2 regions of the Jeongeupia sp. USM3 genome follow, and region 1 is predicted to be linked to the other one. Evidence: riboswitches for the same ligand, from Rfam matches in the RefSeq annotation. Region 1 holds a riboswitch; the other holds the start of a gene.
What was found. Region 1 has a riboswitch for glycine ahead of BJP62_RS08025 (sodium:alanine symporter family protein). Riboswitches for the same ligand answer to the same signal wherever they lie in the genome.

Region 1 (10,178 bases):
ACGACGGCAAAGCCGCGCCCGGCCTCGCCGGCGCGTGCGGCCTCGATCGCCGCATTCAGCGCCAGCAGGTTGGTCTGGTCGGCGATCTCGTGGATCGTCGCGACGATCGCCGAGACCTGCCCCGAACGCTCGCCGAGCGTCTGCACCAGCCGGGTCGATTCGCCGACCGACTCGGCGATCCGCTCCATCTCGCCGGTCGCCCGCCCGACCGCGTCCCGTCCCTGCCGGGTCAGTTGCTGCGCGTTGTCCGAGCGCCCCGCCACCTCGCCGAGGTGGCCGCTGATCCGGGCAATGCTGGCGCTGATCTCCTCGACCGTCGCCGCGGTCGCCATCGCCGAGCGCTGCTGCGTGGCCGAGCTGTCCTCGATCACCTTCATGCTGCGCGCCAGTTCGGTGATCTCGCCCGAGACCTCGCGCGAGCCCTGGCGCACGTCGCGGAGAATGTCGCGGAAGCGGTCGATCAGCGAAAAGAACACTGCGCCGATCTGGCCGACTTCGCCGTCCGCCGACGGACGGTTGCCGATCGCGAGATTGCCCGATGCGGCGATCTCGTGCATGTGGTCGCGCAGCTTTTCGAGCGGCACGCTGATGCTGCGCGCGATCAGCCACGACGCCAGCACCAGCACCGCAAGGCCGGCGGCGATCGATCCGGCCCATGCCCAGGCCTTGCGGGCAAATTCGCGCTCGACATCGTCAACGTAGACGCCGGTCGCCACGACCCAGCCCCACGGCGCGTAGAGCCGGCTGCCGCTGACCTTGTCGACCGGTGTCTTGCTGCCCGGCTTGGCCCACTGGTAGTCGACGAACTCGCCGCGGTCGCGCACCGCGGCATCGACCAGTTCGCTGACGATGCGCACGCCGTTGGGATCCTTGAGCTGGCTCTGGTCCTTGCCGTTCAGCTCGGGCTTGATCGGGTGCCGCAGCATCCGGTAATGCGTGTCATACAGCGCGACATAATTGCCGTCGTCGTAACGCAGGCCGGCGACCGCGTCGGCCGCCGTCTGCTTCGCTGCATTGAGCGGCATTTTTCCGTCCTTGGCGAGCTGGCCGTAGTGCGCGATCACCGAGTGGGCCGTGTCGACGACGTGGCGCGTGGCCGTACGCCGCGCATCGAGCATGTCCCTGCGCTCGTTGAACAGGGCCCACACCGCCCCGGCCGAGATGGCCAGCACCGCCAGCAGGATCAGCAGCCACAGCTTGTGGCGTATCGTCGCGTTCGACAGCATTTCCAGTCCTCCATACCCGCCCGCACCGGAGTGGCCGCGAGCAATAAATACGAACTGGAAATATAGAAGTCAGCAAAAATTAAGCAAAACACGCAAGTGGCGGGCCGACAGGCGCGCCCCCGGCAAACGCCCGGACCAACTACAGCCTGCGATCCGGCATGTTTCCTGACACAAGCGCATGTAAGCAAAGGCGGCAGAATCGGCCGCCAGGCCGTATCCCCGCGAGGCAGGCCGCGCCGGGGCACCGGCTTGCGGCAGGTCAATATTGGGAGAAATCACGATGGCCGATGACTACGTCGTTTTGCTACATTCGATGTTGCAAGCTTCCCCCGTGTTCGGATGAAGGTCGCAGGAGAGTGCCCACATGGCCGTGCCGCAAGGCGCGTCGGGCCGCCGAAGAAGTGAATCTTTCAGGCGCCGGGAAAACCCGGCAGGGACTGCGACTGGACGAGCCTCTGGAGAGCCCCGGCGTGCATCACCGTTTTCAGGACGGACTGCACCGGCCGGGCACCGAAGGCGAAAGGCGTTCCGTCAGGAACGCTGAAACGCTCAGGTAAAAGGACAGAGGAAGGACGGCCGCTCGCCGTGCCTGCCCGCGTCCCGGGCAGCGTACGGCTGGCCGTCCCCTCTGTCAGATCGATGTTTGATACTGACGGAGACCTACAAACCATGCCCCCGCTCCAAGACCTGCTGCAGACGATCGACAACCTCGTCTGGGGCCCGCCGCTGCTGATCCTGCTGGTCGGCACCGGTATTTATCTCACCGCCCGGCTGGGCCTGCTGCAGGTGTTCAGGCTGCCGCTGGCGCTCAGGCTCGTGTTCCGTGCCGACAAGAACCCCAACCTGCCCGGTGACGTGTCGAGTTTTGCCGCGCTGTGCACCGCGCTGTCGGCCACCGTCGGCACCGGTAACATCGTCGGCGTGGCGACAGCCATCAAGCTCGGCGGCCCCGGCGCGCTGTTCTGGATGTGGATGGCAGCGTTCTTCGGCATGGCGACCAAGTACGCCGAGTGCCTGCTGGCGGTGAAGTACCGCACCGTCGACGACAGGGGCCAGATGGCCGGCGGGCCGATGTATTACCTCACGCACGGCCTCGGCCTGCCGTGGCTGGGCAAGCTGTTCGCGCTGTTCGGCGTCGGCGTCGCGCTGTTCGGCATCGGCACGTTCGCGCAGGTCAACGCGATCTCCGAAGCCGTGCATTCGAGTTTCGACATCCCGGTGTTGTGGACCTGCCTGACCTTGGCGGTGCTGGTGGCGATGATCACGCTCGGCGGCATCAAGTCGATCTCGCGCGTTGCCGAGGCCATCGTGCCGTTCATGATGGTGTTCTACGTCACCGCGTCGGTCGCGCTGCTGGCGATGAATGCCAGCGCCCTGCCCGACGCGATCATGCTGGTGATCCGGTCGGCGTTCACCGGCCACGCGGCCGTCGGCGGCTTTTTCGGCGCGACGATGATGCTGGCGATCCAGAGCGGCGTCGCCCGCGGCGTGTTCTCGAACGAATCGGGCCTGGGCAGTGCGCCGATCGCCGCCGCCGCCGCGCGCAGCAACTCCTGCGTCGAGCAGGGGCTGATCTCGATGACCGGCACCTTTTTCGACACCATCATCATCTGCACCATGACCGGGCTGGTGCTGATCGTCACCGGCGTCTGGTCCGGCGACGCCAGCGGCGCACGGATGACCAACCTCGCCTTCCAGCAGGGGTTGTCGCAGGACTGGGGCAACCTGATCGTCACCGTCGGCCTGCTGTTCTTCGCCTTCACCACGATCATCGGCTGGAACTACTACGGCGAGCGCTGCATGCAGTACCTCGCCGGCCGCCGCGGCATCATTCCGTTCAAGCTGGTGTTCATCGCCTGCATCGTCGGTAGCGCCTTCCTGCATCTGGACCTGATCTGGGTGCTGGCCGACATCGTCAACGGCCTGATGGCGATCCCGAACCTGATCGGCCTGATCGGCCTGCGGCATGTGGTGGCGATGGAAACGAAGCGCTATTTCGCCGGCCGGCTCGACGACGACGATACCGGCGTGCTGCAGCCGGCGCTGGCGCAGCGCTGATCGCCGGGCGCAACGCAAAAAGCCCCGGCCAAGGCCGGGGCTTTGCGGCCCGTGCTTACTGGCCGAACACCGACAGCGGCCCCGCCAGCGGATCGGCATCGACGCGGTACTTGCCGTTACCGAGCGCCCTCACCGCCAGCGCGCCGCCGCCCTGCCTGACGCTGATCGCCGCACTGGCGCTCAGGTCCAGCGTCAGCGGCGTGGCGTACTTCACGCAATCGGCGTTGCCGGTATTGAACACCACCTGATTGCCGTTGAGCGCCGGCGCGCACGCTTCGCGGGCGTAGCGGTAGCGGATCACGTTCGACGGCGTCGCCACCCACAACAGCCCGGCATCGACCCTGGCCTTCACGTAATCGAGGTGGCCGAGGTAGCGCGCCACCGGCACCGGCTCCCAGCTGCTGTTCGGGTTGTCGTCGACCGCATGCATGGTCCGCGTCGCCCAGCCGCCCTGATCGATCGCCGCATCGACGTGCAGGTTGAGGATTTCGCTGCCCATCGGATACAGCGACCATTGGCCGGAAGCGGTGAACAGGTCCCACTTCACCATGTACGGATCGCTGAAGTTGGCGGCGTTCACGCCGGCGGCCCGGCCGACGTACTCGATATTGCCGCCGCCAAGATCGCGGTTGCTGCCCCGGCCGCCCAGATAACCCGGTTGCGCTCGCAGATACGTCAGCGCCGCATCGGTCGCCGTATCGTTCGGCCAGATGAAGTAGCTCATCTGGTAGCCGCCCAGCCTGGTCTTCACGTCCTGCACCGAATCGTTGATTTCGACGCTGTTCACCCAGTTGGCGTCGCCACTGCCGGCGACCGGATGGTTGCGCGAGTGGTTGATGATTTCATGACCGTTCGTGATGAAAGTCTGCGCCGCGCTCCAGTGGCCGGGCTGGCACAGGTTGGTGACGATGCCGAAGCCCGCCACCAGCCCCCGCTGCGTCAGCGCGGGCTCGGCCACGTTGATGTGGCTCTGGCTGACGACGTTGTTGCAGAAGTCGTCGTGCACCATCGAGTACGCGCCCTTGGCGCCACCGCGCCAGGTCGTCACCTCGGCCGCGCTGATCTGGACCGGCGTTGGCGTCGGGGTGGGCGTCGGCGGCGGGCACGGTTTCGGGTACACGGCGGCCACCGACCAGAGGCTGGCATCGAACGACACGCTGTCCTGGCCGAGCACCTTCGGCTCGTTTGCTGTCGATGCGACATGGGTCTGCTTGGCGACAAAAATGCCCGGTGCGAAATTGCCGTTGTAGTAGGCACGGAAGGTGCCGCCAGCCGGCTTGACGGTCGCGCCGGCGGCATAGCTGGCCCCGGCACTCCAGGTCGGATGCGGTGCCTCGCCCGGGCAGACGTCTCCCACGATCTGCGATGCGTAGATCGGAGTCGGAGTCGGAGTCGGAGTCGGAGTCGGAGTCGGAGAAGGTGGTAGCACGTCGCCGAGATACTCCCACGGCCCCCATTGCTCGGCGCCCGGTACGCTACCTTGCGTCCACCACTTGGCGCGGTACATCTTGCCTTGGTAGATCACGCATTGGCCGCTGTTGTAGACCGGCGTCGTCAGCCAGTCGGTGCAGCCGCTCGGGGTCGGGGTCGGGGTCGGGGTCGGGGTCGGGGTCGGGGTCGGGGTCGAAATGGTGCTGCACGTACCCAGACTGGTCCATGGCATGCCGCTGCCGGCCGGGCCGGAGTGGGTCGCCGGGCTGTTGCCTTGCGTCCACCAGTTGGCCTGGTAGTTGATGCCGTTCAGGGCCACCTTGTCCCCGCCGTTGTAGGCGGTGGTCGCGTTCCATGCGGCAACGCACAGCGGTGCCGGGGTCGCGTACACCGGTACGGCCAGCACCGCGGCCGGAATGGCGGCAAGGGCAAAACGATTGAAATGCGTCATCAAGACTTCTCCATCCACTGTCGTTGTGCGGTCTACAGCCGCGCACGCACAGTTTCAGAACAGATGACGTTCGACTAGCCGATGGCCCGCTCTTTTTCACGAACGGCCAGAACAAACGGATAAAACCCATGAAAATCATCAGCCTGCATCGTCACCGCCGCTGAACGAGGTTCACGAACGGCCGTTGCATTCGCACCCAACGCACCGTGTCGCCGCATGGGCCAGCAGTGTCGATCTGCTTCGTACACGAGCGCAGCGCCGGCGCGTCCGCCTGGCCTTGTCCGGCGTGGCCGGCGCATGCGATGCTGCTTGACCAGCCGCTTCCATCTTGCCCGATGGCCCTGCCCAATCTCCATTTCGCCGAATACAGCCGCCGGATGAACCGGGTGCTCGACCATATCGACCGGCACCTCGACGCCCCGCTCGATCTCACCACGCTGGCCGGGGTGGCGAACTTCTCGCCGTTCCATTTCCACCGGGTCTTCCAGTCCTGGCTCGGCGAAACGCTGGGCGACTATGTGCGCCGCAGACGGCTGGAGGTCGCCGCGTCGACGCTCGCCATCCGGCCCGGCGAACCGGTGCTGAACATCGCACTGGCGGTCGGTTTCGGTTCGGGTGAAGCGTTCGCCCGCGCGTTCAAGACCCGTTTCGGCGTCACGCCGAGCGACTGGCGGCGGCAAGCACCGGCCCGCTGGCAGGCCGAACTCGATGCGATCCGCGTGCGGCGCATGCAGAACCGCAATCCGGATCAGCCGGATCGCAAGCACGATCAGGCCGGTAACCATATGGCCGGGCACGATGAGGACACGTCACCCGACACGGAGATCATCATGAACGTCACGATCCAGACCCTGCCACCGGTACGCGTCGCCTACCTGCGCCACATCGGCCCCTACGGCCCGGCGCTCGGCCAGTTCTGGCGCGGCACCTTCGCACCGTGGGCACGCACGCACGGCCTGTCCGGCAACACCAGCTACGGCATCGGCCACGACGACCCGAGCGTCACGCTGCCGGAAAAATGCCGCTACGACGCGGCGGTGGAAGTCCCGGCCGACTTCGTCGCCAGCGGCGAAGCCGGCATTGCCGAGCTGCCCGGCGGCCGCTACGCCGTCGCCAGCTTCAGCGGCGACGTACGCACCATCGGCGACGCCTGGCTGGCGCTGACCCGCGACTGGCTGCCGGGCAGCGGCTACCAGTTCGACAACCGGCCGTGCTTCGAGCGCTACAGCGGCGCACCGGACGAGGACACCAGTCGCGAGGATTTCAGTTGCGAGCTGTGCATTCCGGTAAGGCCGCTTTGAATGGTGAGCTGGAAATTTAGAAAAATCGCGAATTCGCACCTTTTTTTAAACCAGCGATAAAACTGAAACGAGCAGATCGTCGCTTAGGCAAGAAGCGTAAGGCCAAACAATTTGAACAAATTCACTACACGGCCAATTGATTAGCCCGAAGACCGTTGAGCTGCACTGCATTCAACTCAACCTACGAGCCAGCCACAACAACAGCCTCGATTAACATCCCAAGCATTTATTCATCGGTTCAATCTCGCCGCCGCACCGGTGGTGAGAGCACTACTTTTTTCATATATTTCTGCTGGCTTGCAACGAGCTTTTCTCCTCGATAAATTCGGGCAAAAGAGCGGATAGCATCAAACGCCAACCAACCAAAGACAGGCAACGTAAAGGCAAGAAAACCAAACAACTGCTTAGACTGAAAAGCTAATGTTGTCGCGAGAACAAGCGGAGATAACGCAGAGAACGCAAATACCACATACCCAGAGAAGTAAATCCCTTTTCGCCAAGTTCTAGACCACCTATTTTGGTATTTCCTTGCAAAAACAATCTGAGAATATTCCGCCGAATTTAAATAATCTAAGTATTTACGCGACAGTACAAAATCTCGCAAAAATTGAGCGGAATTCTCAAGCGTTAAAATATATGCAACCTCCTCACCTTTAATTGCTGTCGTACCCGAAATCGCATGATAGCCCTTTTCAATAACAAAGGGGTGAAGCGCTCTCTGCGAAGTCAAATCTTCGAAAAAATCCCTGGCGAATTTATACTCTTCACGTAGCCTTGATTTGTTACTATAAATAAAATCAAGCATTCTCCAGCCAACACCCGCAATAGCAACTACTAAGGCAACCATTTTGCTTATCGTTTCAATATCCATTTACCTCCCCTTCGGCGGCACCATTTCCTTGTCTTTGTAATCGCACAGATCGGCAACCACGCAGCGCCAGCATTCGGGCCGGCGTGCCTTGCACACATAACGGCCATGCAGGATCAGCCAGTGGTGCGCGTGCAGCATGTATTCCTTCGGCACCACCTTCAGGAGCTTGAGTTCGACCGCGAGCACGTCCTTGCCCGGCGCCATGCCGGTGCGGTTGCCGAGGCGGAAGATGTGGGTGTCGACCGCCATCGTCGGTTCCTTAAACGCGACGTTGCGCACCACGTTGGCGGTCTTGCGGCCGACGCCGGGCAGCGATTCGAGCGCGGCCTGGTCGTTCGGCACCTCGCCACCGTAGCGCTCAAGCAAAATCGCACAGGTCTGCAGCAGGTGCTTGGCCTTGCTGCGGTAGAGGCCGATCGTGGCGATGTAGGACTCGAGCCCTTCCTGCCCGAGCGCGAGGATGGCCGCCGGTGTATTGGCCACCGGGAACAGCCGGCGCGTTGCCTTGTTGACGCCGATGTCGGTCGCCTGCGCACTCAGCAGCACCGCGGCGAGCAGTTCGAACGGCGTGCTGTATTCGAGCTCGCTCCTCGGCTCCGGGTCGAGCTCGGCGAGCCGGCGGAAGAATTCGCGGCGGGTATCCTTGTTCATTGATGCTCCATACGAAAAAACGCCCCGATCGCGGGGCGTTCATTTTAACCGCTGATGCCGGCCGCCCGCCGGATCAGGCCGCGGCGCTCGCTGTGGGCGGCGGCACGGCCTTGGCACGGGCTTCGGCACGCCGGTCGAGCGCCATCTTGCCGGCGACGAGGAAACCGAGGCCGATGAATGCGCCCGGTGGCAGCATCGCCAGCAGGAACTGGTAATTGGCTTCCGCCGGGATCACGTGGATCACCCAGGTTCTGGCCTGCGGGCCGAACAGCAGGTCGATGCTCGAGAGCAGCGTGCCCTGCCCGACCAGTTCGCGCATCGCGCCAAGCACCGCCAGCACGCCGGTCAGCCCCAGCCCCATGAACAGGCCGTCGAGCCCCGATTGCAGCACGCCGTTCTTGCTGGCAAACGCCTCGGCGCGCGCCAGCACGATGCAGTTGGTGGTGATCAGCGGGATGAAGATGCCGAGCACCACGTACAGCCCGTGCACCCAGGCGTTCATCGCCAGGTCGACCATCGTCACCAGGGCGGCAATGATCAGGATGAAGATCGGCGTGCGCAGCTCGTTCGGCACGAAGCGGCGGATCGCCGCCACCGCCATGCCCGAGATCAGCATCACCAGACTCGTCGCCAGCCCGAGGCTGACGCCGTTGATGATGTTGTTCGACATCACCAGCACCGGGCACATGCCGAGGATCTGCACCACGCCGGCATTCTGCTTCCACAGCCCGTTGTGGACGATCGCCTTTGCTTCTTCCTTGTCGATCAGCTTGTCCATCAGTGCAGGGCTCCAAACAGTTGATTGCGGTGAGCATCGACATAGACCAGCGTCGCGTGGATCGCCGTGACCACCGCACGCGGGCTGATCGTTGCGCCGGCGCGGCTGTCGAACGCGCCACCGTCCTTCTTCACCTTCCATAGCGCATTGCCAGGGTTGCTGGTGCTTTTGTAGCGGAACTGGGTGATCCAGTCCGACTTGGCCGCGTCGATATAGTCGCCGAGCCCCGGCGTTTCCTTGTGGCTGACCACCCGCACGCCGAGCACGCGGCCCGCGGCATCGACACCGATCAGCAGGCGGATCCTGCCGGCGTAGCCGTCCGGCGCCGTCGCCTCGACCACCGCGCCGACGGTCTTGCCGGCTTTTTTCGCCAGATAGATGCGGCTCTCGGTGTCGTTGCCGAGCCGTGCCGCGTCCGCCTTCGGCACCACGACGGCATCATCGAGCAGCGCGTTGTCGTAGCTGCCGGCCGGCAGCACCTGCGCCAGCAGCGCCACCTTGGCGTCGAGCTCGTTCTTCCTTACCGTATCGCGGGTCAGCGCATAGGTGCCGGCCATCAGCGCGGTGAACACCAGCGCGAACAGCGCCAAGGTCGCCGCGCCGCGCACGCCGGATTTGACCATCCGCTTCATGCCGCCCCGCCCTTGCGACCGAACACCTTCGGTTGCGTGTACTGGTCGATGAAGGGTGCGGCCAGATTCATGATCAGCACCGCAAACGCCACGCCGTCCGGATAGCCGCCGAACACGCGGATCACGTAGACCAGCACGCCGATCAGCGCGCCGTAAACCAGGCGTCCGCGCGGCGTCGTCGGACCCGAGACCGGGTCGGTGATGATGAAGAAGGCGCCGAGCATCGCCGCGCCCGAAAACAGATGGAACAGCGGCGACGTGAACCGCGCCGGGTCGACCAGATGAAGCACGCCCGACAGTGCCGCCAGCGCCCCCAGAAACGCCACCGGCGTCTGCCATGGAATGATTTTCGACGCGTACAAATAGACGCCACCGACGAGGTAGGCCAGCGCGATCCAGCCCATCATGCTCGGCATCCACCCTGCCCCGAGTTGCCCGGCGTGGAACAGCGGCACGGCAAACAGCTCGCCGATGCCACCATGCTGCAGGATCGTCGTCTTGACGGTATCGAGCGGCGTTGCCGACGCGATCGCGTCGAACGGCACGGGCAGCCGGCCGGTGAAGATGTAGCCGATCTGCGCCAGCGCATCCAGCTCGGTCGCTTGTTGCATCTGGGGCGCCGCCCAGCGCGACATCTGCGCCGGAAACGACACCATCATCACCGCAAAGCCGACCATCGCCGGGTTGAAGGTGTTCTGCCCCAGCCCGCCGTACAGGTGTTTGGCCATGCCGATCGCGATCGCCGTTGCCAGCACGATCATCCACCACGGCGCCAGCGG
Region 2 (10,178 bases), 1.3 Mb from region 1:
GCTTCGGCGATGCGCAGCCCGTGCACGTCGAGGATGACGTTGCCGTTGTCGGTCACCACGCCCTCGCGGTAGGCCGGGTGGCCGCCGAGCTTGACCAGCTCGCGCGCGACGTACGAGCGCGCCATCGGGATCACCTCGACCGGCAGCGGGAAGTTGCCGAGCACGCCGACGTACTTGCTGGCATCGGCAATGCAGACGAACTGCTCGGCGACGGCCGAGACGATCTTCTCGCGCGTCAGCGCGGCGCCGCCGCCCTTGATCATCTGCAGCTGGTGGTTGATCTCGTCGGCGCCATCGACGTAGACCGGCAGGCTGTCGACGGTGTTGAGGTCGTAGACCGGGATGTTGTGCTTCTTCAGCCGGGCGATGCTCGCTTCGCTCGACGACACGGCGCCGCGGATCCGGCCCTTGATCTCGGCCAGCGCGTCGATGAAGTAGTTGGCGGTCGAGCCGGTGCCGACGCCGACGATGCAGTCGTCGGGCACGTAGGCGATCGCGGCGCGGCCGACGGCTTCTTTCAGTTCGTTCTGGGTCATCTCACAGCTCCTTGGGCGGTAGTTCGAATCTGTCCGGAATTCTAAACGCAAATGGCATCGGCCCTTTGCCCGGAATCAAGCGCTCACGCCAGCGAGGCGATGTAGTCGCGCACGCCGGACAGCAGCATCTCGACGGCGATCGCCGTCAGCACCAGGCCCATCAGCCGCTCGAACGCCGTGGTCACGCGCTCGCCGAGCACCTGGCCGATCTTCTCCGAGAAGCCGAGCACCAGGGCGCAGACGCCCATCGTCAGCGCCAGCGCACCGATCCACTCCCATAGCCGCTCCGGCGCGCGCGACACCAGCAGCAGCACCGTCGCCAGCGCCGACGGCCCGGCGAGCAGCGGGATCGCCAGCGGCACGATAAAGGGCTCGCCGCCCTTGATGTCGCCGAACACGCCGTCCGGGTGCGGAAACACCATGCGCAACGCGATCAGGAACAGGATCACGCCGCCGGCGATGCCGAGCGAGGTCTGCGACAGATGCATCAGCGCGAGGAACTGCCGGCCGGTGAGCATGAAGACCAGCAGCACGACGAAGGCGACCGACACCTCGCGGACGATCATCCGGACGCGCCGCTGCCGCGGCACCTGCTTGAGCATGGCAACGAACAGCGGAATGCTGCCCAGCGGGTCGGTGACCAGCAGCAGCAGCACGAAGGCGGACGCGAAGGACCAGGATTCCATCGGCCCATTATGCGCGGCGGCCTGCACGCTCGCGAGTCGGGAGTTGCAGCAACCCACTTGGCAAATAGTTGCACAAAACAACACTATCGAATACAAGGGTGTCGGGCTAAGCTGTGCCCTGTACGAACCGGAACGCGTAAAACCATGACCACAAGGACGATGCGATGAAGCCAATCCGAACCGCTGCAGCGCTGCTGCTGGCCGCATGCGCCGGCAGCGCACTGGCCGCCGATGCCGGTACCGCCAAGGCGGTCGACCCGCAGGCGGTCAAGGCACTCGAGACCATGGGCAACTACCTGCGCAGCCTGCCCCGCTTTGCCCTCCGTGCCGACACCACCACCGACTATGTCGACGACAGCGGCCAGGCGCTGCAGTTTGCCCGTCAGGCCGAGATGCAGATGGTGCGGCCGAACAAGCTCAAGGCCAGCGTCAGCGGCGAGCAGGGCGCACGGACGATGTACTACGACGGCAAGACCTTCACGCTCTACGGCAGCCAGCACAACTTCTACGCGAGCGCGGCGGCGCCGAAGACGATCGGCGAGCTGGTCGGCGACATTGCCGACAAGTACGGCATCGAAACGCCGCTGGCCGACCTGTTCTACTGGGGCAGCGACCCCAATCAGGGCAAGGACCTGACCGCCGCGCGTGTCATCGGCGACGAACGCATCGGCGGTCTGAGCTGCGCCCACTACGCGTTCCGCAAGCCCGGCACCGACTGGCAGGTGTGGATTCGCAAGGGCGCGCAGCCGCTGCCGTGCAAGCTGGTGATCACCGCGACCGACATCGAAGCCCGGCCGCAACACACGGTGCGCTTCAACTGGCAGACGCAGCCGGCCTTCGGCAACGAGGTCTTCACCTTCACGCCGCCCAAGGGTGCCAAGCGGATCGACTTCGCCCGCAACGAGGCGTCGAAGCCGGCGTCGGCCAAACAATAAGGAGACCCCACCATGCGCAAGTTCAAAGCCACGCTGGCACTGGCGGCCGCAGCCTCGATGCTGCTGGCATCGCTTCCGGCCCAGGCCTGGGTTGCCGGCCGCACCGCCGTCGGCCCGAACGGCGGCGTCTATCACGCTGCCGCGGCCGGGGCGCCACGCCCCTACTATCCGCCGCCACGGCCGTACTACCCGCCGCCGCCACGCTATGACCACCCGATCGCCGCTGCGGCAGTCGGGACCGCGGCGGTGGTTACCACGGCGGCGGTCACGTCAGCCGTCATCGGCAGCATCGTCCACTCGGTGCCGCCGAGCTGCGTCGCCACCATCGTCGGCGGCGTCACCTACCAGCAGTGCGGCAGCACGTGGTACCAGCCGCAGTACGCCGGCACCTCGGTGCAGTACGTGGTGGTCAATCCGCCGCGCTGAGGCGCTGCCAGTACGAAAAGGGCTGCCCGCGGGCAGCCCTTTTTTTCGTCCGGACGATCAGTCGATCGGCTGGCGGTACGAGAACACCGGCAGCCGCCAGCCGCGGTAGATCGCGCAAAGCCGGATCACCAGGCCGAGCGCGAACGACATCAGCACATTGACGTCGTGCTGGACCTTGAGCTCGCCGAGGCCGAGATAGCTGAGCGCGACCAGCAGCGACACGCTGGCGTACAGCTCGTGGCGGAACACCACCGGCACGCGCGAGCAGAGGATGTCGCGCAGCACGCCGCCGGCGATGCCGGTGGTCATTCCGGCCATGATCACCACGGTCGGGTGGTAGCTCATCTTCAGCGCGACCTCGCAGCCGATCAGCGTGAAGGCGATCAGCCCGAGCGCGTCGAGGATCAGGAAGATTTTGCCGAGGTGGTGCATGAAGCGCGCGACCAGCACCGTGAACAGCCCGGCCGACAGCACCAGCCAGATGTATTCGGGGTGCTGGGTCCAGCCGATCGGATAATGGCCGAGCACGATGTCGCGGACGGTGCCGCCGCCGAGCGCGGTCAGGAAGGCGATGACCAGCACGCCGAAGAGGTCCATGTTGCGCCGGCCGGCGGCGAGCGCGCCGGTCATGGCTTCGGCGGTGATGGCGATGAGGTAGATGGTGGACAGCATGGGGGCTCCGCAAGTGTTTGCGGCCTCTCCCCTTGTCCTTTTACCTGAGAGTTTGGCGCGGCGGACCGCGCATTGCCCCTTCGGTGGACCGGCGTTGCCGGCCTCTCTCCAATTGGCCTGATACTGGCTTCGCGGTTCGTTTGCCTGAGCGATTCTGGGAGCTTGCGCCTTCGGCGGACCCGCGACCGGTACTCAGGCCGGGCCACTCTCCCGCGAAGCCGCGGATTATCCCGACCGCACCGGCCACGGTCAACGGCAGCATGCGGGCCGCAGGTGTCGCGCGCATGCCTCGCATCGCACGCTGAAGGCAATCTGAAAGCCGGAGGGCGTTACGATGGCGTGTCAGATTAGTTACGGTTTTAACCATGCCGGCCACCCCGCTGCCGATCACCCCGGCCACGCTGTTCCGCACCTTCGCCCGGATGGGGCTGATCGGCTTCGGCGGCGTGCTGCCGTGGGCACGGCGAGTGCTGGTCGACGAACGCGGCTGGCTCGACGATGCCGAGTTCGCCGACCTGCTCAGCACCGGCCAGATCCTGCCGGGCCCCAACATCGTCAATCTGGCGATGATGTTCGGCTACCGCCACGCCGGCCTCAGGGGAGCGCTGAGCGCGTCGTTCGGGCTGATCGGCCCGCCGGGGCTGATCGTGCTGGCGCTCGGCCTCGGCTACCGGCACGTCGCCGGCATTCCGGCGATCCAGGGCGCGCTGCACGGAATGACCGCGGTCGCCGCCGGACTGATCATCCTCACCGCCATCAAGCTGGCGCGCACGCAACAGGGGCTCGGCCTGGCGTGGCTGACCGGTGGCGCGGCCTTCGTCGCCGTTGCGCTGCTGCGCTGGCCGCTGCTGCCGGTGCTGGCGGTGCTGATTCCGCTGTCGCTGCTGATCTGCCTGATCGGAGCGCGCCGATGACGCTGCTCCTGCCGCTGTTCGGCCACTTCGCCCAGCTGTCGCTGATTGCCTTCGGCGGTGCCAGCGCGGTGCTGCCCGACATGCATCGCGTGCTCGTCACCGAGCAGCACTGGCTGAGCGAATCGGCCTTTACCGCCAGCTACACGATCGCGCAGGTCGCCCCGGGGCCGAACCTGCTGTTCGTGCTGCTGTTCGGGCTGCAGATCGCCGGCCTGCCCGGCGCACTGGTGGCACTGCTGGCGATGTGCCTGCCGTCGTCGCTGATCGCACTGGCGGTCGAACACTACGGCCACCGCCACCGCGAGCACCGATGGCACCGGCTGATCCGCCGCGCGCTAGCGCCGCTGACGATCGCGCTGACGCTGGCGACCGGCGTCCTGCTGCTCTCGACCGGCAGCGGCAACCTGCGCATGGCGCTGCTGGCCGGGCTGACGGTGATCGTCGGGCTGAGGACCAAGCTCAACCCGCTGTGGCTGATCGCCGCCGGCGCGGTGCTCGGCGCCTTCGGCTGGATGTGAAAAAGCCCCGCATTGCGGGGCATTGACGCTTGGCGTCGCTAATGAAACCCAGTGAAACTGGTGCTGGCAAGGCACGCGAAACGCAGACAGTACAAGCAAGTACGGCAAGTACGGCAAGTGAACGCAACGCCGCCAGCAGGGTTTTGTTGGCGGTGCCTACTGCGGACGCTGTGCGGCCAGCTCGCCTTCTGCCACGAAGGCGTCGACTTCCTTGGCGCCGCTGATCATCCGCGCCAGCAGCGGCGCGGTAACGATCATCAGCACGGCGATCACGCCGGTGACGATGCCGATCTTCATGAACACGTCGCTGTAGACCGCCAGCGACTGCTGCGCGTTGCTGACGTCGCCATGCACCGCGGTCAGGCCGGCGACCATGCCGCTGACTGCCGACGCCGCCGCGGTGGTGAGGAACCACGCGCCCATGATGAAGCCCATCAGCCGTTCCGGCACCAGCTGCGCGACCATCGCCAGACCGAGGCCCGAAATCAGCAGCTCGCCGATGCTCTGCAGCGCGTAGCTCAGCACCAGCCAGTTGGCCGACACCAGACCATGCTCGTTGGCAAAGCGCGCACCGAAGGGCAGCGCCAGGAAGGCCAGCGAGCACAGCACCATGCCGATCGCGAACTTGTGCGGCATCGGCAGCCTGTCGCCGAGCTTGTTGTACGCCATCGCCAGGATCGGACTGGCGATCATGATCCAGAACGGGTTCAGTGCCTGGAACTGCTCGGGCTGGACCGCGAAGCCCAGCAGGCTGTGCTCGGTGTTGTTGATCGCGAAGAAGTTCAGCGACGTCGGCATCTGGTTGTAGAGCACGAAGAAGATCACCGCTTCGACCATCAGCACGAAGGCGACGATCATCTTGCTGCGCGCCGCGCCCTGCAGCGCGAAGGTTTCCTTCATGAAGATCGCAACGATGCCGATCGAGATCGCGGCCAGACCGTAGTTGGCGACGGTCGGGTGCTTGAGCAGCCACGATGCGGCCAGACAGACCGCGACGATGCCGACGATCACGTAAGCGAGGTACTTGAGGTTGAGCGGCTTGAAGTCCGGCTCCGAGCCGTACTGGGCGACCATCTTCTTGCACAGCAGGAAGTTGGCGATGGTGATCAGCATGCCGACGACCGACAGCGAGAACGCCACGCCCCAGCCGAACTCCTTGGCCAGCCACGGCGTCGCCAGCATCGAGAAGAACGAGCCGATGTTGATCGCCATGTAGTACATCGTGAACGCGCCGTCGATGCGCGGGTCGTCCTTGTCGTAGAGCTTGGACAGCAGCGACCCCGGGTTGGCCTTGAACAGGCCGTTACCGACGGCGACCGTGCCCATGCCGAGATAGACCCACGAAACCTGGTGATTCGAGAACGCGATCATCGCGTAGCCGACCGCCAGCGTGATCGCGCCGAGGATGATGGTCCGCTTGGTGCCGAGCACCTTGTCGCCGAGCCAGCCGCCGACGGCGATCAGGCCGTAGACAAGCGCGACAAAGGACGAGAACAGCGTGAACGAATCGGCCTCGTGCAGGCCGAGCATCTTGACGAGGTACACCGCCATGATGCCCTGCAGGCCGTAGTAACCGAACCGTTCCCACAGTTCGATCGAAAATATCAGGTAAAACGCCTTGGGTTGGCTCAGGGAAGAATTGCCGGCCACGGTTTGCCTCCAGGTTTGATTGGCCCATCCGGGGGGATAACAGCGGCACCGCGGCAAACGCGGTGCAACTCCGGGCACGGGGCTGGAGCAGTTATCGATCTCGAACTTGATGGGTATTGATCAAGGGTGCAGGGTTGCCGTGTTGGCCGTCCCCGGTGCCGGCAGCAGACATCGCTCGTGACAATGCTTGCTGATCGACAACCTTTTTTTACCGTCATCCCGTCATCATGTAACCGCAAATAGTTCCGCTACGGCCCTTGCGATTGCTTGCGCTGGATCAAGTCTGGTGGCGGTCTGCCGGTGCAATCGGCATCACGCCACGGCGAAACGGCGCCGGTAGACCGACGGCGCGACGCCGACCACCCGTCGGAAATGCGCCCGCAGGCTTTCGACCGAGCCGAAGCCGCTGGCGGCCGCCAGCCTTTCGAGGCCGGTCTCGCCGCTTTCCGGCTGGCCGGGAGCGGTGCCGATACAGCGCCTGCGATTGCGCACCGCTCTGAGCTTGCGCTCGGGACGATGGCGTTCGGCCGCATGTTTTGCCGGCGGCGGCGCTAGAATAAGGGTAACGCCCTACTCCTTCCGGCAAAGCCTGTGGCCCTGCTCCAGACCCTCAACGACATCGAACGCATCGTCTTCAGCGACCCGACCACCGCCAAGCGCCAGTGCGCGCCGGTGCTGGTGCGCGCCCGCGACGAGCACGACGTCGAAGCACTGGTCCGTGCCGCGACGATGCTCTCGCTGATCGAGGACCAGCTCGGCGAGCGCAACGAAGGCAGCGTGCTGCTCGCCGAAGCGCTGGCGTGCTGCCAGATGTACGGGCTCCGCCATCTCGAGCCGGCGGTACAGGAACGGCTCGGGCGCGACCACTACACCGGCGGCGACTACCGGCTGGCGCTGCAGCACTGGGCGCAGTGCGTGCGGCTCTGCGACGGCGAGACCCGGCATGTGCATACGCTGGCGCTGGCGCTGATCGGCCTCGGCCAGGTGTGCAGTGCCTACGGCGGGCTCGACGAGGCGGTGACCTTCCACCGCGCGGCCGACCGCCAGCTCGAATCGAGCGACGACGTGCACCTGATCGCCAAGGTGAAAATCAGCCTGGGCTGGGACCTGCATGTGCTGGGCCGCGAGGAAGAAGCCCGGCACATTCTCGTCCAGGCGCTGGATCTGTGCCGGGCCCGGCAGTTCAGCCACTTCCAGGCCGAGCTGCTGTTGCGGCTGGCCCAGGTCGACATCGAGCAAGGCGACGCCGAGGCGGCCGAGCAGAAGCTCGAGGAAGCGCTGTCGCTGCTGGTTTTCACGCCGTCGCACTGGTGCGAGACGCAGGTGCTGGGGCTGCTGGCGCAACTGCGCCACCAGCACGGCCGGCCCGATCTGGCGATCAGCATGATCCAGCGTGCGCTGCACATCGCCGAGGTCGACGGCATGCGCCATGTCGAGGCGAGGCTGCTGGCCGACCTGATCGTTTATGCCGGGGCCGACGGCAATACCGCTCTCGCCGAGGTGCAGCAGCGCCGGCTCGCGGCATTGCAGGCCTCGCTCGACGACGCCATCGGCAGCGGCGACGTGCCCGACCTCAGCCTGCTGCGCGACCTGCTCACCCTCTACGCCTGAGCGCCGAACCGCAGCACCGGGCCGTGCGGGCCTTTCGCACGCCCCGCCTTCATCAAAAAAAAACCCCGCAGCGTTGCGGGGATTTTGCGGCCGGGCCGGGGTTTACCAGACGCCCAGATACTCGAGGATGCCTTCCGCAGCCTGACGGCCTTCGTACACGGCACGCACCACCAGATCGGCACCGCGGACCTGGTCGCCGCCGGCGAAGATCTTCGGGTTGCTGGTCTGGTGCTTGTACGTTTGCTTGAGCGGCGCGACGGTACGGCTCCAGTCGTCGACCTTGATGCCTTGCGCGTCGAACCAGCTCGCCGCCTCGGCCTGGAAACCGAACGCGACGATGACATGGTCGCAGTCGAGCACGCGCTCGGAACCGGCGACGATCTCGGGCTTGCGACGACCCTTCTCGTCCGGTGCGCCAAGCGCGGTGGTCACGAGCTTGAGGCCCAGGCTGCCGTCGGCGTTCTGCTGGATGCCGACCGGCTGGCTGTTCCACTGGAACTCGACGCCCTCTTCCTTGGCGTTGGCGACTTCGCGCTTCGAACCCGGCATATTGGCTTCGTCGCGACGGTAGGCGCAGATCACCGACTCGGCGCCCTGGCGGATGCTGGTGCGGTTGCAGTCCATTGCGGTGTCGCCGCCGCCGAGCACGACGACGCGCTTGCCGGCCATGCTCTGGTACGCCTCGCCGTCCGGCAGGGTGCCCATGCTGTTGCGCACGTTGTTGATCAGGAACGGCAGCGCTTCCATCACGCCCGGCAGCGCTTCGCCGTCGAAACCGCCCTTCATGTACTTGTACGCGCCCATGCCCATGAACACGGCGTCGTAGTCGCGCAGCAGCTCGTCGATGCTCACGTCACGGCCGATCTCGGTATTCAGGCGGAACTCGACGCCCATGCCTTCCATGATCTCGCGGCGGGTGGCGACAACTTCCTTCTCGAGCTTGAACTCAGGAATGCCGAAGGTCAGCAGGCCGCCGATTTCCTCGTAGCGGTCGAACACCACCGGCTTGACGCCGTTGCGCACCAGGATGTCGGCACAGCCGAGGCCGGCCGGGCCGGCGCCGATGACGGCGACCTTCCTATCGGTCCAGACCCGGCCCGACATGTCGGGACGCCAGCCGGCCTTGTACGCTTCGTCGGTGATGTACTTCTCGACCGAGCCGATCGACACCGCACCGAAACCGCCCTGGTTCAGCGTGCACGCGCCTTCGCACAGGCGGTCCTGCGGGCAGACACGGCCGCAGATTTCCGGCAGCGAGTTGGTCTTGTGCGAGAGCTCGGCCGCCTCGAACAGCTTGCCCTCGTTGACCAGCTTGAGCCAGTCGGGGATGTAGTTGTGGACCGGACACTCCCACTCGCAATACGGGTTGCCGCAGGACAGGCAGCGGCCGGCCTGCTCGGCCGCGTCGCCCTGGTTCAGCGCCTGGTAGATTTCCTTGAACACGATCTTGCGCTTGTCGGCGGGGACTTTCTCGCCGGGGTTGCGCGCCACGTTCATGAACTGGAATACGTCGGACATTGTGGATTTCCTAATGCATCGCATGCATCGCCGGGCGGGCACCGCCCGCCCCGGCGCTGTCAGTCTTTCAGCAGATCGTCGAGCTTGGCGACCTTGGGCTTGACCAGCCAGAAGTAGTCGGTCGCTTCGTCGAAGTTCGCCAGCAGCTCTTTCGCCTTCGACGAATCCGTCAGCGCGACGTGCTGGTTCAGCTTCTCGCGCAGGAACGCGCGGACCGCGCCGTAGGCTTCGCCGTTGATCAGGTTGATGTCGATCAGCTCGTTGTTGTAGCGGTAGGCGAACTTCTCGCCGCGGTCGTAAACGAGCGCGAAGCCGCCGGTCATGCCGGCACCGAAGTTGTAGCCGGTCTCGCCGAGCACGATCACCGCGCCGCCGGTCATGTATTCGCAGCCGTGGTCGCCCACGCCCTCGACGACCGCCGTCGCACCCGAGTTGCGCACGGCAAACCGCTCGCCGCCACGGCCCGCGGCGAAGAATTCGCCGCCGGTTGCGCCGTACAGGCAGGTGTTGCCGACGATCACGCCCTCGTCCGACTTGAAGCCGCTGCCCTTGGGCGGGTAGACGACGAGCTTGCCGCCGGCCATGCCCTTGCCGGTGTAATCGTTGGCATCGCCTTCCACCTCGATCGTCAGGCCCCTGGCGTTCCAGACGCCCAGACTCTGGCCGGCCGAACCGTTGAGCTTGATGTGCAGGCAGTCATCCGGCAGGCCGT

Region 2: linked by a shared signal. The riboswitch ahead of BJP62_RS14160 (trimeric intracellular cation channel family protein) and the one ahead of BJP62_RS08025 (sodium:alanine symporter family protein) in region 1 are both predicted to bind glycine.

Annotation. Positions count from the first base shown of each region.
Region 1 is NZ_CP017668.1:1,691,505-1,701,682, forward strand. It holds gene BJP62_RS08020 (methyl-accepting chemotaxis protein) at 1-1,226, opposite strand, end outside; glycine riboswitch at 1,672-1,801, shown strand; gene BJP62_RS08025 (sodium:alanine symporter family protein) at 1,896-3,284, shown strand; gene BJP62_RS19235 (carbohydrate-binding protein) at 3,340-5,166, opposite strand; gene BJP62_RS08035 (GyrI-like domain-containing protein) at 5,502-6,467, shown strand; gene BJP62_RS18390 (hypothetical protein) at 6,706-7,338, opposite strand; gene nth (endonuclease III) at 7,339-7,989, opposite strand; gene BJP62_RS08045 (electron transport complex subunit E) at 8,063-8,767, opposite strand; gene rsxG (electron transport complex subunit RsxG) at 8,767-9,399, opposite strand; gene BJP62_RS08055 (RnfABCDGE type electron transport complex subunit D) at 9,396-10,178, opposite strand, start outside.
Region 2 is NZ_CP017668.1:2,998,757-3,008,934, reverse strand. It holds gene rpiA (ribose-5-phosphate isomerase RpiA) at 1-536, opposite strand, end outside; gene BJP62_RS14175 (MarC family protein) at 620-1,222, opposite strand; gene BJP62_RS14170 (DUF2092 domain-containing protein) at 1,387-2,157, shown strand; gene BJP62_RS18860 (hypothetical protein) at 2,170-2,583, shown strand; gene BJP62_RS14160 (trimeric intracellular cation channel family protein) at 2,641-3,255, opposite strand; glycine riboswitch at 3,278-3,377, opposite strand; glycine riboswitch at 3,378-3,478, opposite strand; gene BJP62_RS14155 (chromate transporter) at 3,621-4,169, shown strand; gene BJP62_RS14150 (chromate transporter) at 4,166-4,687, shown strand; gene dtpA (dipeptide/tripeptide permease DtpA) at 4,844-6,337, opposite strand; gene BJP62_RS14140 (hypothetical protein) at 6,650-6,829, opposite strand; gene BJP62_RS14135 (tetratricopeptide repeat protein) at 6,929-7,948, shown strand; gene BJP62_RS14130 (FAD-dependent oxidoreductase) at 8,051-9,466, opposite strand; gene gltB (glutamate synthase large subunit) at 9,526-10,178, opposite strand, start outside.